2 regions of the Massilimicrobiota sp. SW1139 genome follow, and region 1 is predicted to be linked to the other one. Evidence: a T-box and tRNA genes for the amino acid it is inferred to sense, from the RefSeq annotation. Region 1 holds a T-box; the other holds one or more tRNA genes.
What was found. A T-box is a leader RNA that pairs with one kind of tRNA and senses whether it is charged. The one in region 1 lies ahead of alaS (alanine--tRNA ligase), so its partner is inferred to be a tRNA-Ala.
Positions count from the first base shown of each region.

Region 2: it encodes a tRNA-Ala, which carries the amino acid that the T-box ahead of alaS (alanine--tRNA ligase) is inferred to sense. The anticodon was not compared.

Region 1 covers NZ_SJOR01000004.1:166,159-173,929, forward strand. Annotated here, with positions in the region: gene recD2 (SF1B family DNA helicase RecD2) at 1-1,009, shown strand, start outside; gene E0K96_RS04175 (hypothetical protein) at 1,052-1,189, shown strand; gene E0K96_RS04180 (AI-2E family transporter) at 1,239-2,276, shown strand; gene E0K96_RS04185 (Na/Pi cotransporter family protein) at 2,333-3,277, shown strand; gene E0K96_RS04190 (dihydrofolate reductase family protein) at 3,291-3,827, shown strand; T-box leader at 3,859-4,058, shown strand; gene alaS (alanine--tRNA ligase) at 4,094-6,703, shown strand; gene E0K96_RS04200 (IreB family regulatory phosphoprotein) at 6,767-7,024, shown strand; gene ruvX (Holliday junction resolvase RuvX) at 7,024-7,446, shown strand; gene E0K96_RS04210 (DUF1292 domain-containing protein) at 7,449-7,721, shown strand; gene E0K96_RS04215 (lactonase family protein) at 7,769-7,771, shown strand, end outside.
Region 2 covers NZ_SJOR01000009.1:18,000-25,770, forward strand. Annotated here, with positions in the region: gene yqeK (bis(5'-nucleosyl)-tetraphosphatase (symmetrical) YqeK) at 1-592, shown strand, start outside; gene E0K96_RS06595 (HAD family hydrolase) at 589-1,215, shown strand; gene E0K96_RS06600 (MATE family efflux transporter) at 1,216-2,583, shown strand; gene E0K96_RS06605 (N-acetylmuramoyl-L-alanine amidase) at 2,652-3,320, shown strand; tRNA gene E0K96_RS06610 (tRNA-Ile) at 3,396-3,472, shown strand; tRNA gene E0K96_RS06615 (tRNA-Ile) at 3,499-3,575, shown strand; tRNA gene E0K96_RS06620 (tRNA-Ala) at 3,592-3,667, shown strand; gene bsh (choloylglycine hydrolase) at 3,752-4,708, shown strand; gene E0K96_RS06630 (PTS sugar transporter subunit IIC) at 4,853-6,142, shown strand; gene E0K96_RS06635 (alpha/beta hydrolase) at 6,186-6,920, shown strand; gene E0K96_RS06640 (family 1 glycosylhydrolase) at 6,932-7,771, shown strand, end outside.

The DNA.
Region 1 (7,771 bases):
GAAATGGGATTTACATACAAATACTTTTGCGATTAATGAGAAAAATCCATTAGATGTGGATTTATTGATCATTGATGAGTTTTCAATGGTCGATTCTTTATTGTTTTCACATCTTTTGTTAGCTTGTCAAAAAGTCAGTCAAATTCTTTTGATTGGAGATGATCAGCAATTGCCATCTGTGGCACCTGGTCGTGTTTTAAATGATCTCATCAGTTGTCAGCGTATCCCAACCATTGCTTTACATCATATATATCGTCAATCCAAAGAAAGTGGTATTGTTCAATTAGCCCATAGTATTCGCAATAATCAATATGATGAAACTTTATTTTCAAAGTATCAGGATATTCATTTTCAAACATGTGCCGCCTATGATGTTGTCAAGTATGTACGTGTATTAGTCACAAAAGCATTAGAAGATGGCTATGATGTGCATGATATACAAGTTTTAGCACCAATGTATAATGGTGTTGCTGGTATTGATGCTTTAAATGATTGTCTACAGGAATTATTTAATCCTCAAGATGGATTTAAAAATGAACTGCGTGTGGGTAAACGTTTATTTAGAGAAGGCGATAAGATTTTACAGTTAAAAAATCGTATTGAAGATAATGTTTTTAATGGTGATATAGGAACATTGGTAGAAATCTGTTATAAAGATAATTTTGAATATTTATCAGATATGATGATTGTTGATTTTGATGGAACTATTGTTGAATATACGCCACAGGAATTTTATACATTGACACATGCTTATTGCATGAGTGTTCATAAATCACAGGGAAATGAATTTAAAATTGTCATCATGCCTGTTTTAAAAGACTATTATATTATGTTGAAAAAGAATCTGATTTATACAGGATTAACACGAGCAAAACAATCTTTATGGTTTTTAGGAAATCATCAGGCTTTTCAATATGGAATTAGTCGAGAACAAGATGATCGAAGGAAAACGACATTGATTTCAAGAATGAACGAAACTCCTGAAATTTCTTTGTATGATTTTGAATAATCAGGACATACTAAGATTGTACTTTTAAAGGAGTGAATAATCATGTCAAAATTAGCTGTTGCTTTTTTCTCGGCAGGAATTGTTGCTGCGGCAATGATTATGATGAGTGATATGCCATGTGCCGATAACATCGAACATTCTGTTCATAAAGCCAAAAAAGCGATTAAGGAACAACTTTAAGAAGTACAAAAGGACTCATTGTAGTCCTTTTCTTGTCGTGGAGGTTGAAATGAAAAGAAACAATATCGCTCGTTCTCTCATCATTTTTTGTATTTGTGCTATTTTACTTTATTATGTTTATACTTTATTTCGTATAGGATCATTATTGATTTATATTTTTCAATTGATTTTTCCTGTTGTTATTGCATTGTTTTTTCATTTTCTTATTGATCCCCTGATTGATTATTTTACCAGTGATCGCCTTTCTAGAAAAGTTGTTGTAACACACTTATATTTATCTTTTTCATTGTTTTTTATTTTAAGCTGTTATTTTTTAATCCCTTATTTATTAGATCAATGTCTTATTTTTTATCATCGTATCTGTGATAGTCAGATTATGGTCAATCCTATTTTTTCTACTTTTATTCGTTTTTTAGAAGAATATCAGGTCATTGATTATTTTATAGATATGTTTAATGGTTGGACACAGACAGTCATTTACTGGGTTGGAAATATTTTTATAGCATTAGGCATTTCATTTTATTTATCTTATGATAATCTTCATTTAATTGAAAAAGCTATTGTCTATCTTCCTTTTGAAAAACAGGGCATCTGTATGCAGACACTAAAAAAATTAAAACTCACAACATATCAGTTTATGAAATCAATGATTTTAGATTTTTTCTTCTTCTTTTTGATGTGCTTTATTCCTTTCTTTTTTATAAATCAGAATTTTGCAGTTTGGATTGCATTATTTTTATCACTTACAAATCTCATTCCTTATGTTGGACCTTATATTGGTGGCATACCAGTTGTTATTTATGAATTCTTTATTGATCAGCATCTTGGTTATGCATCTCTTATTGTGATTATGGTTTTACAATATTTAGAATCTTCTTATTTACAACCTTATTTATTTTCTAAAGGCATTCATTTACATCCTATTCTTCTTTTAATAGCATTGACTTTCTTTGGAGATCTTTTTGGTCTGATTGGTATGATTTTTTCGCCACTATTATTGTCATATGTCGTTTTTATTGGAGAACTTTTCAAGAATTTACGTATTGGTGATGATATTAAGAGAATTATGCATCATGAAAACCGATAAAGATTTTACAAATTTTTTCTTTGTTATCATATATGATAATAAAGGGGTGTGAAGCCATGACAATTTCTCATTATTTAGGACTGTTAGGAGGATTGGCATTATTTCTGTTTGGCATGGAACTGTTATCAGAAGGATTAACAGAAGGACTGGGAGAAAGATTAGAAATCTTTTTATTAAAACTGACCAATCATAAGTGGAAAGCTATTGGTGTAGGGACTTTGTTGACATGCCTGATTCAAAGTTCATCTGCTATGAGTGTTATTCTCATTGGATTTTTAAATGCTCATATCATGTCATTGAAAAGAGCTATCTGGGTTATGATGGGAGCTAATATTGGGACAACCATAACAGGACAGATGATTGCTTTAGATATTGGCATGTTTGCGCCATTGTTAGCCTTTGTAGGCGTATGTTTATATCTGATAAGTCATGGCATCAAGCATCTATGTGGACAAGTGATGATGGCTTTAGGACTATTATTTATGGGACTTGAAATGATGGCTCAATCCATGTTGCCCCTACAATACTCATCCACATTTGTGAATGCTTTAATGCATATTCAAAATCCAATATGGGGTGTCTGTATCGGTATGTTGTTTACAGCTTTGATTCAAAGTTCATCAGCATCCATTGGTATTTTACAAATTCTCGCTTCTAAACAGTTGATTTCTTTTCATCAGGCTGTTTATCTGATTCTAGGTTTTGATTTAGGAACGTGTATAACGGGTTTTCTTGCTTCTTTAAAAGGATCGCGCAATGGAAAACGTCTAGCGCTGTTTCATTTTCTTTTTAATGTTGTAGGAGCTATCAGTTTTTTAATTATCTCACAGATGATTCCTCTCGTTGATTGGATTGCAGGATGGACACCATTATCACCCCTCCATCAAATAGCCAATATGCATACATTTTATAATATGATGACAACATTCATTGTCTTACTATGTGAACCTTATCTGATTCAGACTATTCAATGGATTTACCCATATCACCATAAAAAATAAAAAGAAAGTAGGGATGATAGTGAGAAAAGTCATTTTGTATATTGCAATGAGTTTAGATGGATATATCACCAATCAGCATGGACGTATAGATTGGCTACATGGTGACAATCCTACAGATGAAAAAACAGAAAGTTATCATCATTTATTAAAACATGTTGATAGTGTTATTATGAGTGAAACAGCTTTTCGTATGATAGAAGAGAAAATCAACCAATATTGGATTCATCAGGGATTAAAGATTTATGTTTTATCATCTTTGACTCAGTTATCATCAGATCATGTCATTGTCACATCTGAAGATATTTGTTCATTAGTCCAAAAAATAAAACAGGAATCTGGAAAAGATATTTGGATTTGTGGTGGTCAACAATTGATTACACCTTTAATTCAGGCTAATATGATTGATGAATATCATATTTCTATGATTCCAACATTAATTGGAAAAGGAACACGCTTATTTGAAGATTTTGATCAGGAAACAAGATTATCTTTGATAAAAAGTTATGTTTATAATGGTATTGTTGATATTGAATATCAGAAGAAGTATTGATTTTTGATAATAAATTGGATATAATATCAAAGTCAAATCGTTGAAGAAGAAAAGTATTTATAAGTGATCTTGAAGAGAGGGAATGGCTGGTGAAAATTCCTGGATACTTGTAAAGAAAGCTACCTTCTAAGAGTGATGCAAACATCAACGTAAATCGGCGTTAACGATCAAAGAGCATAATGAGTATTCATTATGAATGAGGATGGTACCGCGATGATAGTCGTTCCTTTTCAGGAATGACTTTTTTTATTAAAAGGAGGAAAATCATGAAACAATTAACAGGTAATCAGGTCAGACAAATGTTTTTGGATTTTTTCAAATCAAAAGGACATATGATTGAACCTGGAGCATCATTAATCCCACATAATGATCCAACATTATTATGGATCAATGCAGGGGTTGCAGCATTAAAAAAATATTTTGATGGAACAGAAAAGCCAGCATGTAATCGTATTGCGAATGCACAAAAATCAATTCGTACAAACGATATTGAAAATGTTGGGAAAACAGCAAGACACCATACTTTCTTTGAAATGTTAGGAAACTTCTCAATTGGAGATTACTTTAAGGCAGAAGCTATTCCTTTTGCATGGGAGTTTTTAACAAGTCCTGAATGGATTGGTTTTGATAAGGATAAACTTTATATCAGTGTTTATACTGATGATGAAGAAGCTTATCGTATCTGGACAGAAGTTTGTCATGTTGATCCAAGTCATATTTTAAAAACAGATGATAATTTCTGGGAAATCGGAGAAGGTCCAGGGGGACCAGATTCAGAAATTTTCTATGATCGTGGAGAAAAATATGATCCAGAAGGATTAGGAGAAAAATTATTCTTTGATGAAATGGAAAATGATCGTTACATTGAAGTATGGAATGTTGTCTTTTCACAATATGACTGCAATCCAGCTATTGATCGTAAAGAATATAAAGAATTACCACAAAAAAATATTGATACAGGAATGGGATTAGAAAGATTAGTCAGCATTATTCAAGAGGGAGAAACAAACTTTGATACTGATTTATTCTTACCAATTATCCATGCGACTGAAAAGCTTGCAAAGGTTCCATATCAAGAAAATAAAATGGCTTATCGTGTGATTGCCGATCATATTCGTACTGTGACTTTTGCATTAAGCGATGGTGCATTATTTGATAATGCTGGACGTGGTTATGTTTTAAGAAGAATTTTAAGACGTGCAGTGCGTTATGGTAAAAAGATTGGTATTGATCATTCATTTATGTATGAACTTGTTGGTGTGGTTGCAGATATCATGAAAGATTTCTATGATTATCTACCTGCTAAAGTGGAATATGTGAGTGGTTTAGTAAAAAAAGAAGAAGAAGCTTTTCATAAGACATTATCTAATGGAGAAAAACTATTAAATCAGATGTTACAAAAAAGCCAAAATCATTTATTAAATGGTGAAGATGCTTTTAAATTATATGATACATATGGCTTCCCATTAGAATTAACTGTGGAAATTGCTGAAGAGTCTGGTTTTGAAGTGGATGAAGAAGGTTTCAAAGCAGAAATGAAAGCACAACAGGAACGTGCACGTAATGCCCGTGGTGATTTAGAATCTATGTCATCACAAAAGCCTGATTTAATGGCATTTGATGCCCCATCTACATTCATTTATAATCCAACACCAATTCAGGCGAAAGTCATTGCGACATTCCAAGATGGTGTGAAATGTGATGTGATTGATAGCCAAGGTGAAATCATTTTAGATCAGACAACTTTCTATGCTGAAATGGGTGGACAATGTGCTGATACAGGAATCATGTCTAATGATTCTACAGAAATTGAAGTTAAAGATGTTCATAAAGCACCTCATCAACAACATTTACACATAGTTAACGTTAAAAAAGGTGCAATTCATGTTGGAGATGTATTAACTTTGTATGTTGATACAAGAAAACGTGCATTTATTACTCATAACCATACAGCAACACATCTTTTACAAAAAGCTTTAAAGAATGTATTAGGAGAACATGTTTCACAGGCTGGATCATATGTAGATGATCAAAGATTACGTTTTGACTTTACTCATCCTCAAAAAATGACTTTAGAACAATTACAGCAAGTTGAAGATCAGGTTAATGAACAAATCTTCAATGGATTGAATGTTGATATTCAGTTAATGAGTAAAGATGATGCAATGCAATCAGGTGCTATGGCTTTATTTGATGAAAAATATGGTGATGAAGTGCGTGTTGTCAGCGTTGGTGATTATTCTAAGGAATTATGTGGTGGATGCCATGTTTCTAATAGTATTGAAATTGGAATCTTTAAAATTGTCAGTGAAGAAAGTGTAGGTTCTGGTGTAAGACGTATTGAAGCTGTTACATCATTACAGGCTTATCAGGCATTTAAAAATAGTGAAACACTTTTAAATCAAGTTCAAGACTTATTAAAGATTAAAAATAAGAATGAAACAATTGAAAAAGTTACACATTTCATTGAAGAAACTAATGAAATCAAAAAAGAAAGAGATCAATATTTAGATCAGATCAATGCTTTATCTGCAAAGGAACAATCTAAAAATATTGTTGATTTCAATGGTGTACAATTCTTATATGTTCAAGAATCTAAAGAAGTTGCTTTAGCTAAACAAATGGCTTTTGACCTTCGTGATCAGTTACAGCATGGTTTTGTGATTATGGTCAATGAATATGAAGGTAAGATATCTTATTTTGTAGGATTAACAAAATCTATGGTTCAAGCTGGATATAAAGCAGGAGAGATGATCAAGACAATCAATCAGGTGACTGCTGGTCGTGGTGGTGGAAAACCAGACTTTGCTCAAGGAGGATGTGCTGATCGCTCACATATGGATGAAGCTATCGCACAAATCAAAGCGCAATTCTAAGTTTTACTAGCAATTTGCAATGAATTAGTGTAATATAGATTATATAGATGGGAGGTCGTATAAATGGGAAAAGATTTTACTCAAACACGTCTATTTAATTCTGAAGAAATTAAAAGAGAAGTTATCCATTCTCATTTAATGACAGTTGCTAATGCTTTAGATGAAAGAGGATATAATGCAGTTCATCAAATTGCAGGATACTTGATTTCTAATGATCCTGCATATATTTCAAGTCATAAAGGGGCTCGATCAATTATTCAACAGATTGATCGTGATGAAATTATTGAAGAACTTGTTAAATTTTATTTGGAGTCTAAATAGTGGAAAAAATATTAGGATTAGATTTAGGTTCGAGAACTTGCGGCATTGCGATGAGTGATGCTCTTGGTATGCTTGCCCATGGTGTAGAAACCTATCGTTTTGAAGAAAATAACTATAAGGATGCTGCCAAACATATTCAACAGATTGTTGAAGAACATCATATTCATACAATTGTGCTTGGTTTACCCAAACATATGAATGGGGATTTAGGGGAAAGAGCACAAATTTCAATGGCTTTTAAACAGAGGCTGGAAAAGATGATGGATGTCGAAGTTGTTTTGGTTGATGAAAGATTAACAACTGTTATGGCACAGAATCAATTGATTTTTGCTGATGTTTCACGCAAAAAAAGAAAAAAAGTTATTGATAAAATGGCAGCTGTACAAATTTTACAAGGATACTTAGATGGTCAAAGGAGATAGTTATGGACGTTAATAAAATACAAGTCATTGATGATGACGGTAATGAATTAGAATTTGATGTACTCTTTACTTTTGATAGTGAAGATACAGGGAAAAAATATGTTTTATACTATGATGCAAATGATGAGGATGCTCAAGTCTATTCATCTATTTATGATGATGAAGGGAATTTATATCCAATTGAAACACCTGATGAATGGGATATGATTGAAGAAGTCTTCAATAGCTTTATGGTTGAAGATGAAGAAGATGAGAACTCTCAAGACATGGATTAGTATCAGGAGGTAACGAAAGTTACCTTTCTTTATTAAGGAGGATAAAAATG
Region 2 (7,771 bases), on a different contig from region 1:
TCTTATATCACCAGATTTGAGTTTAAAAGAGAATGTTTGTCAGTTTTTTGATACATATCAATGTATTCATACGAAAGAACATAGCTTGAAAGTTGCAAATGAGAGTCTGAACCTTGCTCATAGATTTGGAGTTGATCCTCAAAAATGTTATCAGGCAGCTTTATTACACGACATCAGTGCTGTGATTTCTCACAATCAAATGATGGAAATAGCGTTACAAAATGCCTGGACAATAGATCCATCCGAAGAAAAGTATCCATTCCTACTGCATCAAAGAGTTTCCGCATTATTTGCACAAAACATCTTTCAAATTGAAGATAAAGACGTTTTATCAGCTATCACATGTCATACAACACTGAAAGCACACCCTAGTCAAATAGATCTCGTTGTTTTTCTGGCTGATAAAATACAATGGGATCAACCAGGACTTCCTCCTTATTTAGAGGTTATTGAAGAAGGAATGAAGATATCACCAGCATATAGTGCTTATTTATTTTTAAAAGAACAGTTACAACATAAACGTATTTTATATCCACATCAGTGGTTAAAAGAAGCTTATGAAGATTTATCGAAGAGAGGCAAAAAGATATGAAAAAGTATAAAGCAGTTATTTATGATATTGATGGAACAGTTTTAAATACATTAAATATGAATATGTATCCATTAATGAGAATTATTAAAGAAGAATTAAATGAAGATTGGAGTTTTGAAGACGTTTTAAAATTTGCGGCTTATCCTGGTATGAAAGTGATGGAAGAATTAAATATAAAAGATAAAGAAAAAACATATGCCAGATGGGTTCAATATGTCAATGAATATGAAGAAGGGGCAACACTTTATGAAGGATTTGAAGAGGTTTTTGTAAAACTAGAAGAAGCAGGGATTATTCAAGCTGTTGTATCTGCCAAAACAAAGGCTCAATATCAAATTGATATGGTTGAAAAAGGGTTGGATAAATATATGAAAGCTACAATATTAGCAGAAGATACTGATAAACATAAACCAGATCCAACACCATTACTAGAATGTTTAAAAAGATTACAGCTTCAACCTGATGAAGTGATTTATATTGGTGATGCTCGTTCAGATGAATTGGCTTCTCAAAATGCTCATATAGATTTTGGATATGCCAAATGGGGTAATGTCGCTAAAGAAGAAATGAAAAATGCAACAATTGTTTTAGAAAAACCATTAGATTTATTACAGCTTATATAAATGCAAAATCAAAATAACTTTGCATTAGGAAATGTATCTCAGCATATTTTACATATTGCTGGACCAATGATTGTTGCACAGTTTATCAATATTTTATATAACGTTGTTGATCGTATTTATATTGGAAGATTACCTGATGTAGCTACTCTTGCGATGAGTGGCTTAGGTTTATGTTTGCCTTTAATTTCTATTGTCATTGCTTTTGCGAATTTATTTGGTATGGGTGGTTCACCACTTTGTTCTATAGCGAGAGGAAGTGGAGATCATGATTTGGCAGAAGAAATTATGGGAAATTCGTTTTCTTTACTGATTCTTTTTTCAGTTTTGATTATGATTGTTGGACTATTGTTTAAAGAACCATTATTATGGGCTTTTGGAGCCAGTCAGAATACCATTGCATATGCAAATGATTATATGAGTATTTATTTATTGGGAACGCCATTTGTTTTGATTGGTTTAGGCATGAATAGTTTTATTAATAGTCAAGGTTTTGCGAAAATAGGCATGATGACAGTTTTATTAGGTGCTGTAACAAATATTATTTTGGATCCTATCTTTATTTTTGTTTTAGCAATGGGAGTCAAAGGTGCAGCGCTTGCGACTGTAATATCACAGTTTGTGTCTGCCTTATGGACATTCCAATTTTTAACAGGTCAAAAAACGATATTGAAATTAAAAAAAGAAAGACTGAAATTAAAAATAAAACATGTGAAAAAAATATTTGCTTTAGGGATGGCTGGATTTATGATGGGATTGACAAATTCTGTTGTCACAATTGTTTGTAATGCCACACTTCAGACATATGGTGGAGATTTCTATATTGCGATTATGACAATTATTAATTCTATTAGAGAGGTTGTATCTTTACCAGGACAAGGCTTAGCTAACGCTTCACAGCCAGTGCTTGGCTATAATTATGGAGCTAAACAATATCAAAGAGTTTTAAAAGCTATTCGTTTTACAACAATCACTTGCTTCTTAACGAGTTTTCTTTTATGGCTCAGTATTACTTTGTTTCCTCAATTTTATATTCAGATCTTTAGTCATAATCCAGAAATCATAACACATGGAACGCAAGCTATTCATTTATACTTTTTTGGCTTTTTTATGATGGCTTTTCAAATGACAGGGCAAGCTGTGGCGGTAGGATTAGGAAAGTCTAAACAGGCGGTTTTCTTTTCACTTTTTAGAAAAGTGATGATCGTTGTTCCATTGACTTTGATTTTACCTATATATATGGGTATTGATGGTGTTTTTATTGCTGAAGCTATCAGTAACTTTATTGGTGGAGGCGCATGTTATTTAACAATGATGTTGACAATTGGAAAAGATTTAAAGAAAAAACGCTTATCTGTCGCTAAAGGTTAATATAAGGAGAAAGACTCTAAGCATAAAGACATTTCTTTTTTCATATAAATAAACGGGTGATGATTCATATGAAAAAAATGATGTCTTTTATTATTCTTTTTGCTTTATGTACATGTTTATATAAACCAGTTATTCATGTTTCATCATCACAATTGTTAAATCAAAGAGTGATAGTTTTGGACCCTGGTCACGGGGGTTTAGACAATGGAGCGAGTATTGCTGGAGTCGATGAAGATGAATTAAATTTGGAAATCAGTTTTGCATTGAAAGAAGAATTGGAATCACGTGGAGCAACGGTTTATATGACAAGAACAGATGATCAGGATATGACAAGAAGAAATTATAACTATTCTAAACAGGATGATATGTATTTAAGAGCGTTAAAGATTGATGAATATCAGCCAGATTTATTTTTAAGTATTCATTTGAATTCTTCAAATTCTAGTGCCTGGGGATCACAAGTTTTTTATTATAAAAAAAGTGAGGATGGGAAAAGATTAGCTGATAGTATTCATAATCAAATGAAAACTTTAACGGGAACAAGGAAAAATATTTCATCAAGCAGTTTTTATATATTGCGTGCAACACAATCGCTGGGAGTATTGATTGAATGTGGCTTTTTATCTAATGCTAATGAAAGAGGACAGTTAAAAAGTCGCAGTTATCATAAAAAGCTGGCAACAGTGATTAGTGATGGAATACAGGATTACTTTCAGGCTTTATCTGCTCCATTATAAAAATATATCTTAAAAAATAAAAAAAGTATTGACGAAAAAAGAAGCCTATGCTAATATATTAGGGCAGTCGTTAATGGGCCTGTAGCTCAGCTGGTTAGAGCGCACCCCTGATAAGGGTGAGGTCGATGGTTCAAGTCCATTCAGGCCCACCATTAATAACTGTTATATATATATACATGGGCCTGTAGCTCAGCTGGTTAGAGCGCACCCCTGATAAGGGTGAGGTCGATGGTTCAAGTCCATTCAGGCCCACCATGTATAATTGAATAATGGGGTTTTAGCTCAGCTGGGAGAGCGCCTGCTTTGCACGCAGGAGGTCAGCGGTTCGATCCCGCTAAGCTCCACCATTATGTATGTAACCTATATGTCAATATAGGTTTTTTTGTTATTTGATAGAAATTGGTCTATAATGGTAATGAGGTGATTTTGATATGTGTACAGCATTTCAATTAAATGGGTATTTTGGTAGAAATTTAGATCTGGAAACAACATTTGGTGAACAAGTTGTATTGACACCAAGACATTATTCTTTTCCATTAAAAAATGGAACATTGTTTAAAAATCAATATGCAATGATTGGTATGGCAACGGTTATGGAAAACTATCCATTATATGCTGAAGCTATGAATGAAAAGGGATTATGCATGGCTGGCTTATATTTTCCAGGGAATGCTCGTTATTTTCCTGAACAGGCCAACAAAACCAATATAACGCCTTATGAATTGATTCCCTATATCTTAGGGCAATATCAAAGCGTACAAGAGGTCAAAAAGGTCATTGATCATTTTCATCTTTTAGATATTCCTTTCCATGAAAAATTGCCTTTAGCACCTTTACATTGGATCATTGCCGATCAAAAAGAGAGTCTGATTCTGGAATCAACAGAATCAGGATTGCAGGTTTATCAAGATGCTTTTCATATTTTAACCAACAATCCACCTTATCCGTATCATCAATGGAACGTCCATAATTATATGCATTTAACATCTTCTTATCCTCAAGATCATTTAACGGATCAATCATTGAAGCCTTATGGAAACGGATTTGGGACAATCGGTATTCCTGGTGATTTTTCACCTGCTTCACGTTTTGTGAAAACATTGTGGTTAAAGGAAAATGCAACAATGAGTGAAAGAGAAGAAGAGAATATCAGTCAGATTTTTCATATTTTAGATGCTGTCGCAATGGTCAAAGGTTCAGTAAAAACAATGCAAAATCAAGAAGATTATACGGTTTATTCTTGTTGTATGAGTATGAATGAAGGGGCTTATTATTACAAGACATATGAAAATAATCAAATTCATTGTATTCAAATGAAAAATAAAGTTTCTGCTTCACAATTATCTATCTATCCATTAAATAGACAACAAAATATTCAATATCAATAAAACTGCTTAGGCAGTTTTTTTGTTTATTATCGTTCATAAAAATATTAAAAATAAAACATTTTATATAGAAAAAGTAGGTTATACTTTGTTTAGAAAATGGAAGGGATTTAGCGCTACGAATTTCATAATAGGAGGAGGAAAAATATGGATTTTTTTAATAAGCTACAGACTGGCTTAGAAAAAGTTGTTGGTCCATTTGCAACAATGGTCGCCAATAGTAAATACATTAAAGCATTAACAGAAGGTTTTATGTATACAATGCCAATTACATTAGGGGTAGCAGTTATTGCCGTTTTGTCTAATTTGCCTATTGATCCATGGGTTGATTTTTTAAACAGTACAGGATTATATACAGTAGGGCAAGAGGTTGTATCTTTAACATTATCTTTACTTGCTATTTATGTTGTAGGAGCAATTGGATATTGTTTTACTAGAAATGAAGGTGAGCAAGGAATTATTGGAGCTGTCATGTCTACAGCAGCGTTTATTATTTTAATGCCAATTCAAACCTTTACTAATGAAGCAGGAAGTTCAGTTTCAGCTTTAGCTACCAATTATATGGGGAGTGACGGAATTTTCTTGGCATTAATTTTAGGTTTATTAATTCCAAGATTATACTGTTTTTTAATGAGTAAAAACTTGAAATTGAAATTACCAGATTCAGTACCACCAATGGTAAGTATGTCATTAGCACCTACATTTGTGGCCATGATTATCTTTACATTAGTTTTTGCCTTAAAATGGGCATGTACATTTACACCATATGGAAATGTATTCAATGTTGTTTCAACACTTATTGGTCAGCCAATTTCATATTTTGGAGCTTCACCAATATCATTAATTATTGTCTTTTCATTAATGAATTTAATCTGGTTCTTTGGTATTCATCCAAATGCTATTTTAATGCCATATATGCCTGTTTTAATGATGGCTTCTATGGCTAACACTGAAGCTTTTCTAGCCGGGGAAACAATGCCTTATCTTATTTTTGGAATTTTAGGGGCTTGTGTTCAAATTGGTGGTGCAGGAAATACATTAGGATTATGTATTGCAACCCTATTTGCAAAATCTGAAAAGTATAAAGCAATGCGTAAACTTGTTATCCCAGCTAATATTTTCAATATTAATGAACCAATCATTTTTGGTTTCCCAATTATGTTAAATCCTTTATATGTGATTCCAATGGTCTTTTCACCTGCAGCTTCAGGATTAGTTGCTTGGGCTTTAATTGGTATTTTACCAATATCTTTTAATCCGACAATTTCTATGCCTTGGGTAACACCTGGATTCATTACTGTGTTCTTCCAAGGTGGAGTCTTCATGTTGTTATTATGGTTAATAAGCTTGGCTATTCATTTTATCATGTATTTACCATTCTTCTTAATTGATGATAACAATGCTTTAAAACAAGAACAAGAATTAAAAGCAAAATAGAAGTTTGTTTAGACAAACTTATTTTTGGAAAGGAGAAAACATTATGGCAAAAATACAATGTAATGTCATTTCATATACATTAATGAGAACTGTTGATATTGATGTCATTTTACCAACAGTGACGATTCCTGAAAGTATGATTAATAAAGGAAAAATTCATCATGATTATCATAAGAAATTTCCTGTACTCTATCTTTTGCATGGATATGGAAATAATCATGCACAATGGTGTGGTTATACAAATGTTGAATTATATGCTGAAGAAAGACAGATTGCTGTTGTTATGATTTCAGGTGAAAATAAAAAATATATTGATCAAGATGAGGATTTATTTGCAGATTTTATAGAAAATGAATTACCAGAATTTATTACTCAGGTTTTCCCTGTTTCTACAAGAAAAGAAGATACTTATATTGCAGGACTTTCTATGGGTGGATTTGGTGCTCTTTATCATGGATTGAGTCATCCTGAAAGATATAGTGCAATTGGTGCATTTTCACCAGGTATTGAAATGCAGGGAAATCCAATTGATCTTTATGAAGTTTTAGATCAATGTCAACAAGAGATTCCTATTTATATGGCTTGTGGTGATAAGGATTTTCTTTATGATACGAATGTTCAATTCGTTAAAAGTTTAAAAGAAAAAAAGATGCCATTAACATGGTTGAGTGTACCAGGCTATGAACATGAATGGCGTTTCTGGGACAGGTGTATTGAAGAATTTTTAGATTGGATTCAGCGAAGTGATGCTTATGCAAATGCAAAAAGAAAAATTTAAGGAGGTAAAATATGGGATTTCCTAAAGACTTTTTATGGGGTGGTGCTACAGCAGCCAATCAATACGAAGGTGGTTATTTGAGTGGTGGTAAAGGCTTGGCGACTGCTGATACCATTACAAATGGTGATCAAAAACATCCTCGACGTATTATAATTGAACTTGAGGATGGAACAAAAAAAGAAATTAATCGTTTTGAAGATGTGCCAAAAGATGCAAAAGCTATTGTTGACGAAGATGTTTATTATCCAAGTCATGTAGCAACTGATTTTTATCATCACTATAAAGAAGATATTGCTTTAATGGGTGAAATGGGATATAAAACGTTTAGAATGTCTATTAACTGGTCACGTATTTTTCCTCATGGTGATGATGATCAACCTAATGAAGAAGGTTTAAAATTCTATGATGATGTTTTTGATGAATGCCATAAATATGGAATTGAACCACTTGTGACAATCAATCATTTTGATTTACCACTTCATTTAGCTCATCAATATGAAGGCTGGTTAGATCGTAGAACAATAGATTTCTTTATGAACTACTGTCGTACTATTTTTACGCGTTATCAAAATAAAGTTAAATACTGGTTAACTTTTAATGAAATTAATTTTTTAAGAGATTATTCTACTTTAGGTATTACAGAAGCATCCAATCCTCAAAAACAGCAACAGGCCATTTATCATTTGTTACTTGCTAGTGCAAAAGCAGTTTATTTAGGACATCAAATTAATCCGGATTTTCAGATTGGTTTAATGATTGCTAATATTTTATTCTATCCGGAAACATGTTGCCCAGATGATGCTATTGCTGAAATGGAAATGGCGAGAGATTTTAAAGATTTCTACTATGAT